One region of the Pseudomonas sp. B1-22 genome, then DNA from elsewhere that is predicted to be linked to it. Evidence: riboswitches for the same ligand, from Rfam matches in the RefSeq annotation. Region 1 holds a riboswitch; each other region holds the start of a gene.
The links. A riboswitch is a leader RNA that binds a small molecule or an ion and turns the genes downstream of it on or off. The one in region 1 is predicted to bind cobalamin.
Positions count from the first base shown of each region.

Region 2: it holds a riboswitch for cobalamin, as region 1 does, so the genes downstream of both, ACQ5BL_RS24665 (CbtB domain-containing protein) here and ACQ5BL_RS24105 (TonB-dependent receptor domain-containing protein) in region 1, are expected to answer to the same signal.
Region 3: it holds a riboswitch for cobalamin, as region 1 does, so the genes downstream of both, btuB (TonB-dependent vitamin B12 receptor) here and ACQ5BL_RS24105 (TonB-dependent receptor domain-containing protein) in region 1, are expected to answer to the same signal.

Region 1 is NZ_JBCHVH010000006.1:464,796-472,320, forward strand. It holds gene ACQ5BL_RS24090 (aldehyde dehydrogenase (NADP(+))) at 1-1,223, shown strand, start outside; gene ACQ5BL_RS24095 (Ldh family oxidoreductase) at 1,481-2,485, opposite strand; gene dxs (1-deoxy-D-xylulose-5-phosphate synthase) at 2,740-4,644, shown strand; cobalamin riboswitch at 4,686-4,869, shown strand; gene ACQ5BL_RS24105 (TonB-dependent receptor domain-containing protein) at 4,962-6,833, shown strand; gene ACQ5BL_RS24110 (HAD family hydrolase) at 7,175-7,525, opposite strand, start outside.
Region 2 is NZ_JBCHVH010000006.1:577,728-585,252, reverse strand. It holds gene ACQ5BL_RS24680 (3-deoxy-7-phosphoheptulonate synthase) at 1-310, shown strand, start outside; gene cobN (cobaltochelatase subunit CobN) at 582-4,313, opposite strand; gene cobW (cobalamin biosynthesis protein CobW) at 4,411-5,463, opposite strand; cobalamin riboswitch at 5,699-5,893, opposite strand; cobalamin riboswitch at 5,965-6,179, shown strand; gene ACQ5BL_RS24665 (CbtB domain-containing protein) at 6,284-6,472, shown strand; gene ACQ5BL_RS24660 (CbtA family protein) at 6,600-7,310, shown strand; gene ACQ5BL_RS24655 (cobalamin biosynthesis protein) at 7,380-7,525, shown strand, end outside.
Region 3 is NZ_JBCHVH010000001.1:302,395-309,919, forward strand. It holds gene ACQ5BL_RS01420 (MlaD family protein) at 1-88, opposite strand, end outside; gene ACQ5BL_RS01425 (ABC transporter ATP-binding protein) at 89-874, opposite strand; gene ACQ5BL_RS01430 (ABC transporter permease) at 871-2,016, opposite strand; cobalamin riboswitch at 2,147-2,372, shown strand; gene btuB (TonB-dependent vitamin B12 receptor) at 2,487-4,331, shown strand; gene cobO (cob(I)yrinic acid a,c-diamide adenosyltransferase) at 4,346-4,957, shown strand; gene ACQ5BL_RS01445 (cobyrinate a,c-diamide synthase) at 5,184-6,476, shown strand; gene bluB (5,6-dimethylbenzimidazole synthase) at 6,473-7,123, shown strand; gene cbiB (adenosylcobinamide-phosphate synthase CbiB) at 7,120-7,525, shown strand, end outside.

The DNA of each region.
Region 1 (7,525 bases):
ACTTCCTCGGCGCCCGCATCGATCGCGCGCTGCCTCAGCGCCAGCCGTTGCCGCGCCCGGACCTGCGCCAGTACCGCAGCGGCGTCGGCCCGGTGGCGGTGTTCGGCGCCAGCAACTTCCCCCTGGCCTTCTCCACTGCCGGTGGCGATACCGCCGCCGCACTGGCTGCGGGCTGCCCGGTGGTGGTGAAGGCCCACAGCGGGCACATGGCGACCGCCGAATGGGTGGGTGAAGCCATCGTTCGCGCCGCCGAAGCCACCGGGATGCCGGCCGGGGTGTTCAACATGATCTACGGCGGCGGTGTCGGCGAGGCGCTGGTGAAGCACCCGGCGATCCAGGCGGTCGGCTTCACCGGATCGCTGAAGGGCGGCCGTGCCCTGTGCGACCTGGCCGCTGCACGCCCGCAGCCGATCCCGGTGTTCGCCGAAATGAGCAGCATCAACCCGGTGCTGATCCTGCCGGCCGCCCTGCAAGCGCGCGGCGAGCAAGTCGCTCGCGAGCTGGCCGACTCGGTGGTGCTCGGCTGCGGCCAGTTCTGCACCAACCCCGGCCTGGTCATCGGCATCGCCTCAACGGCCTTCAGCCTGTTCACCGCCCAGCTGATCGCCGAACTCGGCCAGCGTCCGCCACAGACCATGCTCAACGCCGGCACCCTGAAGAACTACGAGCAGGGCCTGGCGCGCCTGCACGCCCACCCCGGCGTGCGCCACCTCGCCGGGCAGGCGCAGGAAGGCCGGCAGGCACGACCGCAGCTGTTCCAGGCCGACGCCCGTCTGCTGCTGGAGGGTGACGAGTTGCTGCAGGAGGAAGTCTTCGGCCCGACCACCGTACTGGTGGAAGTCGCCGACGAGGCCGAACTGCGCCGCGCCCTGGTGGGCCTGCACGGCCAGCTCACGGCGACCCTGATCGCCGAGCCCTCCGACCTCGAACACTTCGCCGCGCTGGTGCCGCTGCTGGAACGCAAGGCCGGGCGCCTGCTGCTCAACGGCTACCCGACCGGCGTGGAAGTCTGCGATGCCATGGTCCACGGCGGCCCCTACCCGGCCACCTCCGATGCCCGCGGCACCTCGGTGGGCAGCCTGGCCATCGACCGATTCCTGCGCCCGGTGTGCTACCAGAACTACCCCGATGCGCTGTTGCCCGACGCGCTGAAGGACGCCAACCCGCTGGGCATCGCCCGGTTGGTGGATGGCGAGACGACGCGGGAGGCGATTACCCGCTGAGGGTTCGTTGGTGAGGGAGTGAACTGTCGGCCAGTCCCTGCCGATGCTCAGCCCCGGCCTTGCGCCGGGGCTTTTTTATGCACGGGATTCTGGCCAAACGGCTCTTCGTAGGAGCGGACTCCGTCCGCGATGACTCCACGACGCGCCGGATCCCATCGCGGACGAAGTCCGCTCCTACCGTTCAGGCACCGCGCCAACCTGTAGGAGCGCGCCATGCGCGCGATCGCGGGCTTGGCCCGCTCCTACAGGGATATGAATTATTCCAGCAGCCTGCGCAGGTCGGAATGCAGCGAATCGCTGATCTCCACGCCCTCGGCTAGGCTGCGTTTGCGCGCGGCGAAGCGCCGTTGCGACGGCAGGCGCGCGCCCATGTCGACGATGGATTCGAACAGGGTTTCCGCCCGTGCCAGATGCTGCGCGGCATCGGCGCCAAGGAAACGCGCCGGGTCCAGCGCAATCAGCAACTCGCCGTGGTAAGGCGAGGACTTGGTCCCGGCATCGAACACTGTGGATTCGGCACTGGTCAGGTCGCCGATCAGCGGGCCGGCGATCAGCTCGACCATGGTCGCCAGCGCCGAGCCCTTGTGCCCGCCGAAGGTCAGCATGGCGCCGTCGAGCACGGCGCTCGGGTCGGTGCTGGGATTGCCCTGGGCATCGATACCCCAGCCCAGCGGAATCGCCTTGCCCTCGCGCTCGTGCAGCTGGATTTCCCCCCGTGCCACCACCGTCGTGGCGAAGTCGAACACGTACGGATCAAGCTCGCCGCGCGGCCAGCCGAAAGCAATGGGATTGGTGCCGAACAACGGCCGCGTGCCGCCAGCCGGGGCCACGTAGGCCTGGGCCGGCGTGACCGCCAGGGCGACCAGGCCATGGGCGGTGATCCGCTCGATCTCCACCCACAGCGCCGAGAAGTGCACGCAGTGGTTGATCGCCAGCGCGGCAATGCCCTGGCTGCGGGCTTTCTCCACCAGTTTCGGCAGGCCGAGGTCGAAGGCGCACTGCGAGAAGCCGCCCCTGGCATCCACGCGCACCAGCGCCGGCGCAGGTTCGGACAGCTCCGGCACGGCATCGGGCACCACCTTGCCGGAACGCGCCGTATGGATGCAGCCCAGCAACCGCCACACGCCGTGGGACGTGCAACCATCGCGCTCGCCCGCCAGCACGGTGTCTGTCACCGCCTGCACATGGGGCTCGCTGAATCCATGCCGGCGCAGGATCGCCACCGACAGTTCGCGCAATTCTTCCAGGGTCAATCGGGTCACGCCGTCCTCCTCAATCCTTACCAGTGGTTTCCACCCGCTGCGGCAATCCGCCACCGGACCGGGCAGGTCTACAGTGGCCGCTCAGGCGGCGCATCGCTTGCGCGCAATCGGCAGCCCTGGCGACGATTTCAGCACAGCTTCCGGGCGACACCCCGACTATCCGGTCAGCAAAAGGATTGGCCCCACGTTGCTTGGGGCAATCGGGCGCTTCGGGTAAACTGCCGCATCTTTGCCTTCTCATAACGATCAGCCTGATGCCCACGACGTTCCACGAGATTCCCCGCGAGCGCCCTGCCACGCCCCTGCTCGACCGCGCCAGCACGCCGGTCGAGCTGCGCCGGCTGGGCGAGGCGGAGCTGCTGACCCTCGCTGACGAACTGCGCCAGTACCTGCTGTACAGCGTCGGCCAGACCGGCGGCCACTTCGGCGCAGGGCTCGGCGTGATCGAACTGACGGTCGCCCTGCACTACGTCTTCGACACCCCGGACGACCGGCTGGTGTGGGACGTGGGCCATCAGGCCTACCCGCACAAGATCCTCACCGGCCGCCGCGAGCGCATGGGCACCCTGCGCCAGAAGGACGGCCTGGCCGCCTTCCCCCGCCGCTCGGAGAGCGAGTACGACACCTTCGGCGTCGGCCACTCCAGCACCTCCATCAGCGCCGCCCTCGGCATGGCCATCGCCGCGCGCATGCAGGGCTCGGGCCGCAAGTCGGTGGCGGTGATCGGCGACGGCGCAATGACCGCCGGCATGGCCTTCGAGGCGCTCAACCACGCGTCGGACGTGAAGGCCAACATGCTGGTGGTCCTCAACGACAACGACATGTCGATCTCCAAGAATGTGGGCGGCCTTTCCAATTACCTGGCCAAGATCATCTCCAGCCGCACCTATTCGAGCATGCGCGAGGGCAGCAAGAAGATCCTCTCGCGCCTGCCCGGCGCCTGGGAGATCGCGCGCAAGGTCGAGGAACACGCCAAGGGCATGCTGGTCCCCGGTACCCTGTTCGAAGAGCTGGGCTGGAACTACGTCGGCCCCATCGACGGCCATGACCTGCCGACCCTGATCGCCACCCTGCGCAACATGCGCGACCTGGACGGCCCGCAGTTCCTCCATGTGGTGACCAAGAAGGGCAAGGGCTTCGGCCCGGCCGAGGTCGACCCGATCGGCTACCACGCCATCACCAAGCTGGAGCCGATCAAGGCCCCGGCGGAACCGAAGAAGCCGTCCGGACCCAAGTACTCCAGCGTGTTCGGCCAGTGGCTGTGCGACATGGCAGCCCAGGACCCGCGCCTGGTCGGCATCACCCCGGCGATGAAGGAAGGCTCCGACCTGGTGGCCTTCGCCGACAAGTTCCCGGACCGTTACTTCGACGTCGCCATCGCCGAGCAGCACGCCGTGACCCTGGCGGCCGGCATGGCCTGCGACGGCGCCAAGCCGGTGGTGGCGATCTACTCCACCTTCCTGCAGCGCGGCTACGACCAGCTGATCCACGACGTCGCGGTGCAGAACCTCGACGTGCTGTTCGCCATCGACCGCGCCGGTCTGGTGGGTGAAGACGGCCCGACCCACGCCGGCAGCTTCGACCTCTCCTACCTGCGCTGCATCCCCGGCATGCTGGTGATGACCCCCAGCGACGAGAACGAACTGCGCAAGCTGCTCACCACCGGCCATCACTTCGAAGGCCCGGCGGCGGTGCGCTACCCGCGTGGCACCGGCCCCAACGCCACCATCGAGGCGGCGCTGGAACCGGTGGAGATCGGCAAGGGCGTGCTGCGCCGCGAAGGCAAGGCCGGCAAGGTCGCCTTCCTGGTGTTCGGCGTGCAATTGGCGGAAGCGCTGAAGGTCGCCGAGCAGTTCGACGCCACGGTCGCCGACATGCGCTTCGTCAAGCCGCTGGACGAGGCACTGGTGCGCCAGTTGGCCGCCAGCCACGAACTGCTGGTGACCCTCGAGGAAAACGCGGTGATGGGTGGCGCCGGCGCCGCCGTCAGCGAGTTCCTCGCCCGCGAAAACATCCTGCAGCCAGTCCTGCACCTGGGCCTGCCGGACTACTACGTCGAGCATGCCAAGCCGGCGCAGATGCTCGCCGAGTGTGGTCTTGACGCCACCGGCATCGAACGCTCGGTGAGCGCTCGCCTGGAGGCGCTCGGCAACCGCTGAGCGCATGCCTCTCCCGGAGTATTGCCAGTGACGGGCGCACCTGAGTAAGGTGCGCCCGTTTTCGTTCGAGGTAACGGGAAGCAGGTGAAAGACCTGCGCTGCCCCCGCAACGGTAACCGACCGCAGGCCCCGGCCTGCCGCGCTGCGAACCGCCACTGTGCATCCGCATGGGAAGGCCGCAGGCGTGAGCGTCGGCAGCCCGGAGACCGCCCTCGTACGCCCCGACAGGTGTTGCGGAGGGCCGCACCGTCAAGTGCGGTCTGCCGCCCTTGCCACGCCCTCCTCGAAAGTCATCCGCCCGCTTTTGAGGACGTTCCATGAAACTGACCCGACTCGCCCTGGCCACCGGCCTGCTGCCCGGCCTGGCCTTGGCCGACGCCAGCGTTCCGACTGGCGATATCTATGCCATGCCGGCGCTGGTGATCACCTCCGGCCGCCAGGCCCAGCCGCGCATCCAGGCGACGTCCGCCAACAGCGTGTTCACCCGCAAGGAGATCGAGCAGTTGCAGGTGCGCAGCGTGCCCGAGCTGCTCAAGCGCGTGCCCGGCGTACAGATCGGCAGCTCCGGCGGCGTAATCTCGTATTCCGTGCGCGGCACCAGCACCGCGCAGACCCTGGTGCTGGTCGACGGCCAGCGCATCGCCTCGGCCAGCAGCGGCATCGCCCGCCTGGACTACCTGAGCATCGACAACATCGAGCGCGTGGAAGTGACCCGCGGTCCGCGCTCCTCGCTGTACGGCGCCGATGCCATCGGCGGCGTGATCCAGATATTCACCCGCCACGGCGAAGCCGGGCTGCACCCGGAAGTGCGCCTTGCCGCCGGCAGCCACGGCACCTTCGAGCGCAGCGTGAACCTCTCCGGCGGCGATGAGCGCACCACCTACAGCCTGGGTGGCAGTCTCGACGAGAGCGATGGCTGGGACCGCACCAGCGACAACGTCGGCGCCGACAGCGACGACGACGCCCAGCGCAACAAGGCCGTGCACCTGAACCTCAACCACCGCCTCAACGAGGACTGGAAAGCCGGCCTGAACCTCAACGACCAGCGCGGCAAGAACGAGTACGACGACGCCTACAACTTCGAGCCGGGTTCTCCCCGCGACGAGTTCCGCGTCAGCAGCTACAGCGCCTACCTCGACGGCCAGCTGACCGACATCTGGGGCAGCCGCCTGGAGCTGGGCCGCAGCTTCGACCGCAACAAGGCCGTGGGCGCCGCCGACAGCTGGAACAACGGTTCCCTGGAAACCACCCGCCACTCGGCGAGCTGGATCAACCGCCTACAGCTGGACGCGGCCAACCAACTGGCGCTGGGCGCCGACTGGTATGAAGACAAGGTCGACGGCAGCACCGTGTTCGCCGAAGACAGTCGCGAGAACCACGCCGTCTTCGCCCAGCACAGCTTCAAGGGCGAATCCTTCGGTACCGAGCTCGGCCTGCGCCACGACGACAACCAGGCCTACGGCACCCAGAACAGCTGGAACGCCGCCTTCAGCCTGCCGGTGGGCGACCACCAGAGCTGGATCGCCAGCTACGGCGAAGGCTTCCGCGCACCGACCTTCAGCGACCTCTACTACCCCGGCGCGGGCAACCCCAACCTCAAGGCCGAGACGTCAAAGACCTACGAGTTGCAATGGCGCGGCGACTTCTCCGGCACCCAGCTGGAGGCCTCGCTGTACCGCACCGAAGTCGACGACCTGATCGCCTGGGACAGCGCCAGCAACCAGCCGGAGAACATCGCCAAGGCGCGCATCGACGGCTTCGAGGCCAGCGTCGCCCGCGAGGTACTAGGCTGGCAGGCCAACCTGGGCCTGAGCCTGATCGACCCGCGCGACCGCGACACCGGCCACACCCTGCCCTACCGCGCGCGCCGCACCCTGAGCCTGGACCTCGACCGCCAGTTCGGCGCCTACGGCGTCGGCGGTTCCTGGCGCGCGGTCAGCCAGCGCTACGACGACGCGGCCAACACCCGCGAACTCGCCGGCTACGGCGTGCTCGACCTGCGCACCAGCTGGCTGGCCAGCAACGAACTGCGCTTCGACCTGAAGCTGGATAACGCACTGGACCGCGACTACACCCTGGGCGACTACCTGCGGCCGACCAGTCCGATGGACTTCATGGGTGAAGCGCGCCCGTACCAGGAGCCGGGCCGCACCGCGCTGCTGGCGGTGACCTGGACGCCGGAGCTGTAAGGCTCCACGCCGGGACTCCGAAGGGTGCTCCGAAGCCCGGCCCGCGCGTAGGAGCGGATTTATCCGCGATGATCCGGCGCGGCCGGATACCGATCGCGGACGGAGTCCGCTCCTACGCAATATCCAACATCTGTAGGAGCGGGCCATGCCCGCGAATCGCGCCCATGGGGCGCTCCTACGGGGAACAATGGCGCGGAAGTCGTTAACCGTAGGGCGCAAACCTGGAACAGGTTATCCGCCGATAGCCCAACAACATGACACCGGACTCAACCTGTAGGAGCGGGCCATGCCCGCGATTCGCGCCCATGGGGCGCTCCTACAGGGGATATCGGTATCCGGGCCTACACCAGAACGCCCGCCATCCGCCCCAGCTCCGCGCAATCCTGCGCGTGCCAGTCGGTCAGCTCCGGCCAGGGGTTCTCTGCCAGGTTCACCAGCGCACTGTGCGCCCCGGCCGCGCGGGCGCAGTCGAGGTCGAAGCGGTAGTCGCCGACCATCAGCATCCGCTGCGGCGCCACGTCCCAGCGCGCCGCCAAACGCAGCAAGCCGTCCGGGCTGGGCTTCGGATCGGCCTCGCCACGGCCGAGAACGTCCTCGGTGGCGAAGCAATCGCCAATGCCGATGGCCTCCAGAGTGATCAATGCCAGTTCATGGGCATTGCGGGTCAGGATGCCCAGTCGATAGCCCACGCC
Region 2 (7,525 bases), 110 kb from region 1:
CAGCGTGCAGCAGATTCGCCAGGGACTGGAGAAGCTCGGTCTCGAGCCGAACATCATGGTGGATTGCAGCCACGCCAACAGCGGCAAGGACCCGCTGCGCCAGCCGGCGGTGCTGGACAGCGTGCTCGACCAGCGCTTGGCCGGTGACGCGTCGTTGCGCGGCGTGATGCTGGAGAGTCATCTGTTCGACGGCTGCCAGCTGCTGTCTGGCGAGCTGCGCTACGGTGTCTCGATCACCGACGGCTGCCTGGGCTGGAGCGGCACCGAGGCCTTACTGCTGAACGCGGCGGAGCGGCTGCGCCGCGGCTGAACGCATTTTTTGTAGGAGCGAGCTTGCTCGCGAACCCGCCTCCACTGCGGGGCAATGTTCGCGAGCAAGCTCGCTCCTACAGGATCAAAAGCCCCTCACCCTAACCCTGGCTGCGCGCCCCGCTCCTCAAGCGGGAGAGGGGACTGATCGGTGCAGGATGAAACTATGTCGTCAGCCGGCACGATCTGCTCCCTCTCCCTCCGGGAGAGGGCTGGGGTGAGGGGATGCATTCGCGCCGAAGCGCAGGTCTCTTCGATGGCGCGCCCCCTCCTCACTGCTCCTCGCTGTCCACCAGCAGATTCTCCAGCGTCTCCCGATATTCCCCCGGCTCCTCCCACAACCCGCGCTGCTGCGCTTCCACCAGGCGTTCGGCGATGTCGCGCAGGGCCTCGGGGTTGTGCTGGCGGATGAATTCGCGGGTGTCGTCGTCCAGCAGGTAGGCGTCGGCCAGCAGGCGGTACTGGTGGTCGTCCACCAGTTCGCTGGTGGCGTCGAAGGCGAACAGGTAGTCCACCGTCGCGGCCAGTTCGAAGGCGCCCTTGTAGCCGTGGCGCTTCATGCCGGCGATCCATTTCGGGTTCACCGCGCGGGCGCGCACCACGCGGCCGAGTTCTTCCTTCAGGGTGCGGATGCGCGGGTTGTCCGGCTGGCTGTGGTCGCCGTGGTAGCTGGCGAGCGACTGCCCCTGGATGACCTCGGCGGCGGCGAGCATGCCGCCCTGGAACTGGTAGTAGTCGTTGGAATCGAGGATGTCGTGCTCGCGGTTGTCCTGGTTGTGCAGCACCGCCTGCAGGCCGGACAGGCGCTGGGCGAAGCGTTCGCGCGCCGGGGTGCCGTCGTCGCTGGCGCCGTAGGCGTAGCCGCCCCAGTTCAGGTAGGCCTCGGCGAGGTCGGCGCGGCTGTCCCACTGGCGGGACTCGATCACACCCTGCACGCCGGCGCCGTAAGCGCCGGGCTGCGCGCCGAAGATGCGCCAGCCGGCCTGGCGGCGTGCTTCGTCAGTTTCCAGGCCTTCGCTCACCAGGCGTGATTGGTCGGCCCGCACGCGGGCGGCCAGCGGGTTCAGGTCATCCGGTTCATCCAGCGCGGCGACCGCCTGCACGGCCGCATCGAACAGGCGGATCAGGTTGGCGAAGGCGTCGCGGAAGAAGCCCGAGACCCGCAGTGTCACGTCGACCCGCGGGCGGTCGAGCAGGGTGATCGGCAGGATTTCGAAATCCTCCACGCGCTGGCTGCCGGCCTGCCACACCGGGCGTACGCCGAGCAGCGCGAGGGCCTGGGCGATGTCGTCGCCGCCGGTGCGCATGGTCGCCGTGCCCCACACCGAAAGGCCGAGCTGGCGCAGGTGGTCGCCGTGGTCCTGCAGGTGGCGTTCGAGCAGGCGGCTGGCGGACTGGAAGCCGAGGCGGAAGGCGGTGGGCGTGGGCAGGTTGCGCACGTCCACGGTGAAGAAGTTGCGCCCGGTGGGCAGCACATCGACCCGCCCGCGACTGGGCGCGCCGCTGGGGCCAGGCGGGACGAAGCGGCCGTCGAGGCCGGCGAGCAGGTGGCCGATTTCGCTGGCACCGCAGGCATCCAGGGTTGGTGCGATCTGCTGGTGAAGTTGCGCCAGGACCGCCGCGCTGGCGAGGCCGGGGGCGCTCACATGGCCGTCGATCAGGCGCAGGGCGAACAGCTCCAGGCGCTCGCGGGTGTCGCCGTTGCTGCGCCAGGGTTCGTCGCTCACGGCGAGCAGCACGTCCGGACGCGGACCTTCCCAGGCCTCGGCGAAAGCTTCATCCAGCGGGTCGCGGCCCAGTTGCAGGTCTTCGCTCAGCGCGCGCAGCAGGCTGGTGTTGCCGCCGCGCCCGTCGCCGCGTGGAATGCGTACCAGCGACAGCAGCGTATCGCGGCGCAAGTCGCCCACGGGCGACTCGCCGAACACATGCAGGCCATCGCGAATCTGCGATTCCTTGAGGTCGCACAGGTAGGCGTCCAGCTGCGGTAGCCAGCTTTCCGGATCGTCGCTCAGTTGCAAGCCCAGCTCGCGGTCCAGCGCGGTGTCGCGCACCAGCCTGAGGATGTCGCCGCGCAATTCAGTGGCGCGGCGCGGGTCGAGCAGGGAGGCGTCGTAGTACTCGTCGGCCAGGCGTTCGAGGTCGCGCAGCGGGCCGTAGTTTTCCGCGCGGGTCAGCGGCGGCATCAGGTGGTCGATGATCACCGCCTGGGCGCGGCGCTTGGCCTGGGCGCCTTCGCCGGGATCGTTGACGATGAACGGGTAAAGGTTCGGCAGCGGGCCGAGGATCGCGTCCGGCCAGCATTCTTCGGAGAGGCCGACGCCCTTGCCCGGCAGCCATTCGAGGTTGCCGTGCTTGCCGACGTGGATCACCGCGTCGGCGCCGAATACCTCGCGCAGCCAGAAGTAGAAGGCCAGGTAGCCGTGGGGCGGTACCAGCGACGGATCGTGGTAGATCGCCGCCGCGTCGAGCTGGTAGCCGCGCGCCGGCTGGATGCCGACGAAGCCGAGGCCCAGGCGCAGGCCGGCGATCATCATGCGGCCGCTGCGGAACATCGGGTCCTGCTGCGGCTCGCCCCAGCGTTCGCGCACGGCTTGCTGGTTGGCCTCGGGCAGGCGCGCGAAGCAGGCGAGGTAGTCGTCCAGCGCCAGGCTCTGCGCGCAGGGGCGCAGGTCGAGGCTGTCGAGGTCGTTGCTGACGCCGCCGAGCAACTGCTGGATCAGTGCCGTGCCGGAGTCGGGCAGGCCGGCGACCGGATAACCCTGCGCCTCCAGCGCACGCAGGATGTTCAGCGCGGCGGCCGGCGTGTCGAGGCCGACGCCGTTGCCGATGCGCCCGTCGCGGGTCGGATAATTGGCCAGGATCAGCGCCACGCGCTTGTCGGCGTTGGTCTTGCGCGAGAGCAGCATCCAGCGCCGCGCCAGCTCGGCGGTGAAATCCATGCCCGGCAGGTGCGGCAGGTAGCAGACCACGTCGCTCTGGCTGCGCTCGCTGCGCCAGGCCAGTCCCTTGAAGCTGATCGGCCGGGTGATGATGCGGCCATCCAGCTCCGGCAGTGCGATGTGCATGGCCAGGTCGCGCGGGCCGAGGCCCTGCGGGTTGGCGCGCCAGAGGTCGTGGTTGTCCAGCGAGCAGATGGCTTGCAGCACCGGCACGTCGCGGCGGAAGGGGCGGTCCTGCGGTGCCTCCGGGTTCGACTGGGCGAAGCCGGTGGTGTTGATGATCAGCTCGGCGTCGGCGGCATCCAGCAGGCTTTCCACCGCCTCCAGGCAGGCGCTTTCCTTGAGGCTGGCCACGGCGATGGGCAGCGGGTTGATGCCCTGGGCCTGCAGGCGTTCGCAGAAGGTGTCGATGAAGCCGGTGTTCGCCGCCTGCAGGTGGGTGCGGTAGAACAGCAGCGCGGCGACCGGGCACGCGGGGCTCCAGTCGGCCTGCCAGCGGGCGAGGTCGCAGCTGCCGACGTGCGGGTGATAGACCGCCACGCGCGGCAGCGTCCGGGGCTCGCTCCAGGCGTAGTCGCGTTGCAGATGACGGTTGGCCAGGCAGGCGAAGAACTGCCGGGCGTTGTCCATGCCGCCCTGGCGCAGGTACTGCCAGAGGCGTTCGGCATCCTGCGGCGCGACGCTGCACAGCGCGCTGAGCTCCGGGTCGGGCTTGTCGTCGCCGGGCACCGCGATCAGCGTGGCGCCGCGCTCGGCCAGCGCCGCCAGTTGCTCCATGCCGTAGCGCCAGTAGCCGACGCCACCGTGCACCGAGATCAGGATGACCTTGGCGTGCTGCAGCACCTCGTCGACGTAGAGGTCCACCGAGGCGTGGTTCTGCAACTGCATGGGGTTGGCCAGGCGCAGGCTCGGGTAGTCCTCCGGCAACTCGCGCGCCGCCTCGGCGAGCAGTGCCAGGTGCGAATCGCCGCTGCAGAGGATCACCAGCTCGGCGGGCGTCTGGGCCAGGTGGGCGATGCCGTCGTCGGGGACGAAGCCGCCGGGTTGGGTGCGCAGCAGGTGCATGGGCGTGCTCGGTGGTGGCTCTTCGTAGGAGCGAGCTTGCTCGCGAACCAACCTCCGCAGCGGGGCCAGGTTCGCGAGCAAGCTCGCTCCTACACGATCAAGAGAGGGCGGTACGCAGTTCGTTGGCGATGGTGGCCTGGTCCAGTTCCTGGCCAATCACCACCAGGCGGGTGCCGCGGGTTTCATCGCTGCGCCAGGCGCGGTCGAAGTGCTTGTCGAAGCGCTTGCCGACGCCCTGCACCAGCAGGCGCATGGGCTTGCCGGGGATGGCGACGAAGCCCTTGATGCGCAGCACGGCGTGACGCTCGACCAGTGCATTCAGCGCGTCGAGCAGGGCGCGCTCTTCCACTTCCGGCAGGTCGACGTGGAAGGAGTCGAACTCGTCGTGATCGTGGTCTTCATGGCCTTCGTGGTCGTGATGAGTGGGGCGGCTGTCGATGTGCAGCTCGGCCTCGGCGTTCAGGCCCAGCAGCACCGAGAGTGGCAGCTGGCCGGAGTTGGCCTCGACGATCTTCACCGCCGGCGGCAGTTCCTCGGCGACTTCGGCGCGCACACGGGCCAGCGCTTCGGCATCCAGCAGGTCGGCCTTGTTCAGCACCACCAGGTCGGCGCTGGCCAGCTGGTCTTCGAAGAGTTCGTGCAGCGGCGATTCGTGGTCCAGGTTCGCGTCCTGCTTGCGCTGCTCGTCCACCTGCTCGGGGTGGGCGGCGAAGGTGCCGGCGGCCACGGCGGGGCTGTCGACCACGGTGATCACCGCGTCCACGGTGCAGGCGTTGCGGATTTCCGGCCACTGGAAGGCCTGCACCAGCGGCTTGGGCAGGGCCAGGCCGGAGGTCTCGATGAGGATCTGGTCGAGGTCGCCGCGGCGCGCCACCAGCTCGCGCATCACCGGGAAGAATTCTTCCTGCACGGTGCAGCACAGGCAGCCGTTGGCCAGTTCGAAGACGCGGCCGACCGCTTCTTCTTCGCTGCACCCGATGGAGCACTGCTTGAGGATTTCGCCGTCGATGCCCAGCTCGCCGAATTCGTTGACGATCACCGCGATACGGCGGCCTTCGGCGTTATCGAGCATGTGGCGGAGCAGGGTGGTCTTACCGGCACCGAGGAAGCCGGTGACGATGGTGACGGGGAGTTTGGCCAGGGTTTTCATGCGCGCCTCGCAAGCGAAAGTTTGAAGGCGGATGAAGGGCGCGCGCACGGGTTCGCCGCGCAACGAAGGTCGCCACCGGATCACCCCGCCCGGTTGTCTGTTGATAACGAACTCGTTCTGGATCTCGCGAGCTAGAGCCAGGCAAGGCGGAGGATCGCCGGGGACGCGGAGTTGACTGTAGTCACTGAGCAGTCCACGGCGATCTTCCAACGCAGCAGAGCCGACGCGCAGCAGATCGAAAACCAGTCACGAGGCAGGTCTCCTGGCTCACAGCCCTTGATTGTCCTTTCGCCTTCCCGCCGTAGTCGGCAGTGGCGTGTGAAAGAACAGGCTGTTCACAGTTGCGGGGGCAGCCGTGGCGCATCCGAAGATTTCCACGTTCCCTCTTAGCTCCGGCCAGTGCCGGAGAACCTCGAAGGGCAGAAGGCTACGCAGCGATGACGGGGCGGTCAATCGCCGGGGATCGGTTGCCGCGCGGTTGACGCTCGCGGGGCTTCGTGGTCAGCTAGCGCGGTTTCAGGTGTCTCGCGCCGTCGTGCGCGAGGTGAAACGGGAAGCCGGTGCGTCCGCAAGGACAAGTCCGGCGCTGCCCCCGCAACGGTAAGCGATTGAAGGGTCATCGGTAGCCACTGTGCTCGCGCATGGGAAGGCTGACCCGCCCGGCCGCATCGGCCGACATCGCAAGCCCGGAGACCGGCCTGGAATCCTTCGTTTTTGGCAAACCCGCGGTGGGCGGGCGCAGGCCGTGGCGCGACCGATCCGGCGCGTTCGAATGCGTTCAACCTCTGCGTTCTCTACTCAAGTTTCAGAGGGAACGTTCATGTCCAGCAGCATCCTGGCGCAACAGGCGTCGAGCACTTCCATCCCCCTTTCCAAGCGCATCGCCCTGGCCGTCGGCGCCAGCCTGCTCGGTGCGCTGCTGGTGTATTTCGCCGGTTTCTCGCATCTGGAAGCGGTGCATAACGCCGCCCACGATACTCGTCATAGCGCCGGTTTCCCCTGCCATTGACCTCTGTCGGCTGCGCGTAGGCGCGGTCGAGTCGATGCGCCTCTGACTGCTCGTACGAGACGGTCGTGGCATCGCTTTGCCTGGCTCGAGTGACCCCAGAGCTCGGAGAAGGAAAAGGAAAGGAAAAATGATCAAACGTATCGCCCAGACCGCCGGTTTCGCCGGTCTGATCGCGGCGCTGGTGCTGACCGTGGTCCAGCTGCTGTGGGTCTACCCGCTGATCCTCAAGGCGGAAACCTACGAGAAGTCCGAGCCGGCCGCCGTGCTGGTCGAGGAGCACAGCCACGAGCACGCCGAAGGTGCCGTCGCCGGACATCACCATGACTCGGAAGCCTGGGAGCCGGAAGACGGCTGGCAACGCATCCTCTCCACCACCGGCGGCAACCTGGTGGTCGCGGTGGGTTTCGCGCTGATGCTGGCCGGCCTGTTCACCCTGCGCGAGCCGGGCAAGACCTCCGAAGGCCTGCTGTGGGGCCTGGCCGGTTTCGCCGTGTTCACCCTGGCGCCGTCCCTCGGTCTGCCGCCGGAAGTCCCCGGCACCGCGGCGGCGGACCTCGCCCTGCGGCAGACCTGGTGGATCGGCACCGCCGCGTCCACCGCCGCCGGTCTCGCGCTGCTGGTGTTCAGCCGCAACTGGCTGCTGCGTGGCGTCGGCCTCGCGCTGCTGGTGGTGCCCCATGTGATCGGTGCACCGCAACCGGAAGTGCATTCCAGCCTCGCGCCGGAGAGCCTGGCCCATGAATTCATCGTCGCGTCGCTGGTCACCAACGCGGTGTTCTGGGCGGCCCTGGGCCTGGTAGCCGCCTGGCTGTTCCGTCGTTTCGCCCCCTCGGCCTGATTCACCGCTATGCTCGACCCCGCAGCCGGCACGGCCGACTGCGGGGTTTTTCATTCAAGGAGAGTGACGATGACGCTGGTTGCCGGCCTCGGTTGCCGCCGGGGCTGCCCGCTCGATGAGCTACGTGCGCTGCTGCAGGACACCCTGGCAGAAGCCGGGCTCGATGAGTCGAACCTCACGGCGCTGGCGAGCGCCACGCTGAAGGCTGACGAAGA
Region 3 (7,525 bases), on a different contig from region 1:
GCGCCAGCCACAGGGCGAATAGCAGCGCGCCAATCGAGACGAGCAGGGTGAACAGGCCGATCAGCACGTGATGGGCACGGGTTTCCATTCAGCTTTCCTCCCGCAGGTGCTCGGTGGCCTGCAGCGCGGCGCGGCCCCGGGGGCCGTGGAAGTAGTCCTGCACCCACGCGTCGTTGGTCTCGGCTACCTGTTCCAGCGGCCCCACCACCAGCACGCGCTTCTGCGAGAGCACGGCGACTCGGTCGCAGATGGTGTAGAGGGTGTCCAAGTCGTGGGTGACCAGGAACACGGTGAGGCCGAAGGCGTCGCGCAGGGTCAGGATGAGTTGGTCGAAGGCCGCCGCGCCAATGGGGTCGAGGCCGGCGGTGGGTTCGTCGAGGAACAGGATGTCCGGATCCAGCGCCAGGGCGCGGGCCAGGGCGGCGCGCTTGACCATGCCGCCGGAGAGTTCGGCCGGGTACTTGGCACCGGCGTCCGGCGGCAGGCCGGCCAGCGATATCTTCACCTTGGCCATGAACTCGGCATCGCTGCGCGACAAGCCGGCGTGCTCGATCAGCGGCAGGCAGATGTTCTCGCTGACGGTCAGCGAGGAGAACAGCGCGCCGTTCTGGAACAGCACGCCGAAGCGGCGTTCCAGCTTCGAGCGTTTCGGCGGCGGCAGCTCCAGCAGGTTCTGGCCGAAGACTTCCACGCGGCCTTCGCTGGGCTGGCGCAGGCCGATGATGCTGCGCAACAGCACGGACTTGCCGGTACCCGAGCCGCCGACCACGCCGAGGATTTCGCCCTTCATCACGTCGAGGTCGAGGTGCTCGTGCACGGCATGGCTGTCGAAGCGGTTGGCCAGGTCGCGGACGACGATGATCGGTTCGCTCACCAGCCCATCTCCATGAAGAACAGGGCGAACACCGCATCCAGCAGGATCACCACGAAGATCGACTGGACCACGCTGGAGGTGGTGTGCTCGCCCACCGACTGCGCGCTGCCGCTGACGCGGAAGCCTTCCAGGCAGCCGATCACGGCAATGAGGAAGGCGAACACCGGGGCTTTGACGATGCCGACCAGGAAGTGCTGCACGGCGATGTCGTTCTGCAGCATGTAGAGGAACATGCGCGGCGAGATGTCCAGGCTCAGGGCGCAGACCACGCCGCCGCCGAAGATGCCGGACATCATGGCCAGGAAGGTCAGCAGCGGCAGGGTGAACAGCAGGGCGAGCACCCGTGGCAGCACCAGCAGCTCGACCGGGTCCATGCCCTGGGCCTGGATCGCGTCGATCTCCTGATTGGCCTTCATCGAGCCGATCTGCGCGGTGAAGGCGCTGGCGGTGCGGCCGGCGAGGAGGATGGCGGTGAGCAGCACGCCGAACTCGCGGAGGAAGGCGAAGCCGACCAGGTCGACGGTGTAGATCGCCGCGCCGAACTTCTTCAGCACCGTGGCGCCGAGGAAGGCCACCACCGCGCCGACCATGAAGGTGAGCAGGGCGACGATGGGCACGGCGTCCAGGCCGGTCTGCTCCATGTGCGCGGCCAGCGAGGTGAGCCGCCAGCGGCGCGGGCGCAGCAGCGTGCGTGCCAGGGTCTGCAGGGTCAGGCCGATGAAGCCGAGCATGCCGACCACATGGCCGCGCACGGCGATGGTGGCGATGCCGATGCGTTCGAGGATGTCGACGATGGCATTGCCCGGCGGCGGCTTGCGTTCGTCCAGCCGGCACTGGGTGATGGCGCCGCCCACGGCGCGCAGCAGCGCCAGGCGCTCGGCGGGCAGGTTGTGGGTGATCTGTTCGAGCTGGCCCATGCGCGCGCCGCCGATGACGTCGGCGAGCAGCGCCGCACCGGCGGTATCCAGGGCGCCCAGGCCGCTGAAGTCCAGCTCGGCGGGTTGGTCGCCGTGGCGTACGTTGGCGACCTGGGATTCCAGGCTACTGAAATGCGCCAGCGTCCAGTCGCCGCTGACGCGCATCAGCGATGGGCTGGATTGGGGATCGAGCTGGAGCTGGCCGGGCTGTGCAGTCGTCGTCATGTCTCGCATTCTAGCGAGTTTCTGCCGTGCCTCCACTGGACTTGTGTTTCTCCTTTTGGGCGCTCTGGATCGGGCCTTGGCGACGGCCGCGACAGTCTGTTCAATTGACGCCCCAGGCCGCGAGCCTCTAAGCTGCGCGCCTGCTTCAGGTGCCCCCGGCGTGAGTCGGGGGTGAAACAGGGAAGCCGGTGAATTCGGACCTCAGGGTTCGACCATTCCGGCGCTGCCCCCGCAACGGTAAGCGAGCATCGAGCCGCATTTCGCCACTGTGCCATCGGCATGGGAAGGCGCGGTTTCCGGAGCCTGTCACGGCCCCACTCGCAAGCCCGGAGACCGGCCTGCTGCACGCCATGGCATCGCGGGAGGCGCTGCCGATCGCTCCGGCCGGCCTGTGCTGCCGGGGCGTTCCCGTCCTCCGCCTGCCCTTTCGGGTCAGAGCCGCGCGGGTGAGAGCGGCGGAGTGAGTTCACGTGAAGCATTACCTCTATTGGCCGACGGCGCTGGCGCTGGGCGGCTTCTCCTGTATCGGCCTGGCGGCCGGTGAAACGCCGCTGGCGCTCGACGACCAGCTGGTGACGGCCACCCGCACCGAACAACCCGCCGGGCAGAGCCTCGCCTCGGTGAGCGTGCTGGACCGTGCCGATATCGAACGCGTCCAGGCACAGTCGGTGCCCGACTTGCTGCGGCGCCTGCCGGGCATCTCCCTGAGCAGCAACGGCGGCCCCGGCAAGGCCACCAATCTCTACATGCGCGGTAGCGAATCCGACCATGTGCTGGTGCTGATCGATGGCGTCAAGGCCGGTTCGGTGTCCTCCGGCGGTGCGTCGCTGCAGGACCTGCCGGTGGAGCTGGTCGAGCGCATCGAAGTGGTGCGCGGGCCGCGCTCCAGCCTGTATGGCTCCGAGGCCATCGGCGGGGTAATCCAGATCTTCACCCGCCAGGCTGTGGAGCAGGGCTTCAAGCCCTGGGCCTACGCTGGCGCGGGCAGCCAGAGCACCTACGAAGGCAGCGCCGGAGCCTCGGCCGGCAATGGGCGCGGCTGGTTTGCCCTCGGCGTGTCGAGCCTGGACACCGCCGGCATCGATGCCAAGGCCAACGGCGCCAACGGCCACGAGCCGGACAGCGACGGCTACCGCAACCTCTCGGGTTCCCTGCGTGCGGGCTACCGTTTCGACAGCGGCCTGGAGCTGGACGGCAGCCTGTTGCAGACCGACTTCCACAATGACTTCGACACGGTGAACAGCCGCCGCACCCAGGGCTTCGATGCCTACAACGATGGCGTGCAGCGGGTGATCGGCGGCCGTGCGCGCTTCGTCCCACTGGAGCCCTGGCGGGTAAGCCTGTCCGCCGGGCGCAGCGAGGACGACTCCGACGCCTATCAGGACGGCGCCTTCTACTCGCGCTTCGACAGCCGCCGCGACACCGCGTCCTGGCAGAACGACCTGGACCTCGCCCCAGGCCAGACCCTGACCCTGGGCTACGACTGGCAGCAGGACGAGCTGAGCAGCTCCACCGACTACGCGGTGACCTCCCGCGACAACCGCGGCACCTTCGCCCAGTACCTGGGCAGCGTAGGGCGCCATGACTGGCAACTGAGCCTGCGCCACGACGACAACCAGCAGTTCGGCAGCCGCAACACCGGCAACCTCGCCTGGGGCTATGCGCTGACCGACGCCGTGCGCGCTTTCGCCAGCTACGGCACGGCCTTCAAGGCGCCGACCTTCAACGAACTCTATTACCCCGGCTACGGCAACCCCGACCTGGACGCGGAAACCTCGCGCAGCCTGGAAGTTGGCGTGGATGGTCGCCACGATTGGGGGCATTGGGCGGTGAACCTGTACCGCACCATGATCGACGACCTGATCGCCTACGACTCGGCTTTGCGCGCTCCGGACAACATCGACCAGGCGCGCATACGCGGCATCGAATTGCAATTGGGCAGCCAGTGGCACGACTGGGTGTGGAACGCCAATGCCAGCCTGCTCGACCCGGAAAGCCGTGCCAGCGGCAGCCGTGGCAACGACCTGCCGCGCCGTGCCCGGCAATTGTTCAACCTGGACCTCGGCCGGCGCTTCGACGCGCTGAGCCTGGGCGCCAGCCTGCATGCCGAGGGCCATCGCTACGACGACCTGGCCAACCGCAATCGCCTGGGCGGTTTCGCTACGCTGGACCTGCGCGGCGAATACCAACTGAACCCGGAATGGCGCCTGCAAGCTCGCCTGAGCAACCTGTTCGACGCCGACTACCAGACCACCCTGGGCTATGAACAGCCCGGCCGCGCCGTACTCTTCGGCGTGCGCTACCAGGCCCTTTGAGAGGAGAGAGACCGATGAGCGAATCCCCGGAAAAGGACGAACGCCACCGTTCGCGCATGCAGCGCAAGAAATCCGTGATCGACGAGAAGATCGCCCAGGCCCAGGGCGAACGTGGCGTGTTCCTGGTCAACAGCGGCAACGGCAAGGGCAAGAGCAGCTCGGCCTTCGGCATGGTCGCCCGCGCCTTGGGCCACGGCATGAAAGTGGGCGTGGTGCAGTTCATCAAGGGCGCCGCCACCACCGGTGAGGAAGCCTTCTTCCGGCGCTTCCCCGAAGAAGTCAGCTACCACGTGATGGGCGAGGGCTTCACCTGGGAGACCCAGGACCGCCAGCGCGACATCGCCAAGGCTCGCGAGGCCTGGGAGGTCGCCCGCCAGTTGCTGAGCGATCCGCAGGTCGGCCTGGTGGTGCTGGACGAGGTGAACATCGCCCTCAAGCACGGCTACCTGGAGCTGGATGCCGTGCTGGCCGACATCGCGGCCCGCCCGCCGATGCAGCATGTGGTCGCCACTGGGCGCGGCGTGCTGCCGGCGATGGTCGAGGCGGCCGATACCGTGACCGAGATGGGCCTGGTGAAGCATGCCTTCAAGGCCGGCATCAAGGCGCAGAAAGGGGTGGAGTTCTGATGTTCGTGGCTTGCCCTCACCCCAGCCCTCTCCCAAGGGGAGAGGGGGCAGTTGGGTGCTTCATGCATCAACGGTTTGAGTTGATCAACCACTGTGCTGCCGTGTCGTCCGTCCAAAGTGCTGGCCGGCGAGCGCCATACTTTGATGACACGCCGAACGGCTCCCTCTCCCTCAGGGAGAGGGCTGGGGTGAGGGTGCTCTTTGCCTCACTGATGGAGTCCCATTGATGCAACTCCGCCAATGCCCCGCACTGCTGATCGCCGCCCCCGCATCAGGCCAGGGCAAGACCACCGTCACCGCCGCCCTGGCGCGTCTGCACACGCGCCTCGGGCGCAAGGTGCGGGTGTTCAAGTGCGGCCCGGACTTCCTCGATCCGATGATCCTCGCCCGCGCCAGCAACGCGCCGGTCTACCAGCTGGACCTGTGGATGGTCGGCGAGGACGAAAGCCGCCGGCTGCTCTGGGAGGCCGCCGAGGAGGCCGACCTGATCCTCATTGAAGGCGTGATGGGCCTGTTCGACGGCTTGCCTTCGGCCGCCGATCTCGCACGGCGTTTCGGCGTGCCGGTGATGGCGGTGATCAACGGCCAGTCCATGGCCCAGACCTTCGGTGCGCTGGCGGTCGGCATGGCCAGCTATCAGCCGGACCTGCCGTTCTCCGGCGTACTCGCCAACCGCATCGGCAGCCAGCGCCATCGCGACCTGGTGCGTGACAGCCTGCCGGAGTGGATTCGCTGGTACGGCGCGTTGCCGCGCGACACCGAAGTCGAGTTGCCCAGCCGCCACCTGGGGCTGGTGCAGGCCGATGAGCTGGCCGACCTCGACGCCCGCCTGGACGCCGCCGCCGATGCCCTGGCCGCCAGCGCCAGTACCGAGCTGCCGCTGCCGGTGAGCTTCACCGCGCCCGAACTGCGCGCGGCGCAAGGCCGCCTCGATGGTGTGCGCATCGGCGTGGCGCGGGACAATGCCTTTGCCTTCCTCTACCAGGCCAACCTCGACCTGCTGCGCGAGCTGGGCGCCGAACTGGTGTTCTTCTCGCCGCTGCGCGATGCGGCGCTGCCCGAGGTGGACAGCCTCTACCTGCCCGGCGGTTATCCGGAACTGCACCTGCGCGCGCTGGCAGAAAACCAGTCCATGGCCCACGCGATCCGCGCCCATCACGAAGCCGGTAAACCGATCCTCGCCGAGTGCGGCGGCATGCTCTACCTGCTCGACGCGCTGACCGACGTGGCGGGCGAGCGCGCCCAACTGCTCGGCCTGCTGCCCGGCGAGGCACGCATGCAGAAGCGCCTGGCGGCGTTGGCGCTGCAAGCCGTGACGCTGCCCGAAGGCACCCTGCGCGGCCACACCTTCCACCATTCGCTGCTGGACAGCGCTGAAGCGCCGCTGGCCCGAGGCGTCTGCCCGAACGACAAACCGGTGGCCGAGGCGGTGTTCCGCCGTGGCCGCCTGACCGCGTCCTACATTCACTTCTATCTGCCGTCCGACCCGGATGCCGCAGTGGCGCTGTTCCGACCATGACCGACCACGCCTATACCCCCGAAGAGCGTGCCGCGCTCTATCGAGCCATCGCCGAGCGCCGCGACATGCGCCACTTCAGTGGTGGCGAGGTGGCGCCCGAGCTGCTCGCCCGTCTGCTGGAAGCCGCGCACCAGGCGCCCAGTGTCGGCCTGATGCAGCCCTGGCGCTTCATCCGCGTCACCCAGCCGGAACTGCGCCGGTCGATCCACCGCCTGGTGGACGAGGAGCGTGTGCGGACCGCCGAGGCGCTGGGCGAGCGTTCCGGTGAATTCATGCGGCTGAAGGTGGAGGGCGTGCTCGACTGCGCCGAGCTGCTGGTGGCCGCCCTGATGGAGGGCCGCGAGGCTCACGTGTTCGGCCGCCGCACCCTGCCGCAGATGGATCTGGCCTCGCTGTCCTGCGCGATCCAGAACCTCTGGCTGGCATCTCGCGCGGAGGGTCTGGGCATGGGCTGGGTGTCGTTGTTCGACCCGACTGCGCTGGGCGAGCTGCTCGGCCTGCCAGCCGGCGCCGAGGCGGTGGCGGTGATCTGCCTGGGGCCGGTTGCCGAATTCTATCCGGCGCCCATGCTGGCCCTGGAAGGCTGGCGCCAGCCGCGTCCGCTCACCGAGCTGGTATTCGAGAATCATTGGGGAGAGCAGCCATGAACCTGGCGCTACTGACCGTGCTCGGGGTGGCGCTGGACGCGCTGCTGGGCGAGCCCAAACGCTGGCATCCGCTGGTGGCCTTCGGGCGCTTGGCTGATCGCCTGGAACGCCGCTTCAATCGCGCGCGCACTGACGCGGCGACCGACACGCCGGGCCTGGGCTGGCGCAGCCATGGCGTCACTGCCTGGGTGCTCGCGGTGATCCCGCTGACGCTGATCGCCGTGCTGCTGAGCCTGCTGCCTTATGTCGGTTGGATCGTGCAGGTGCTCGCCCTGTACGCTGCGCTGGGCCTGCGCAGCCTGGGCGAGCACGCCGAGCCGGTGGCGCTGGCCTTGCGTGCCGGCGACCTGAATGAAGCGCGCCTGCGCGTGGGCTACGTGGTCAGCCGCGAGACCTCCGCAC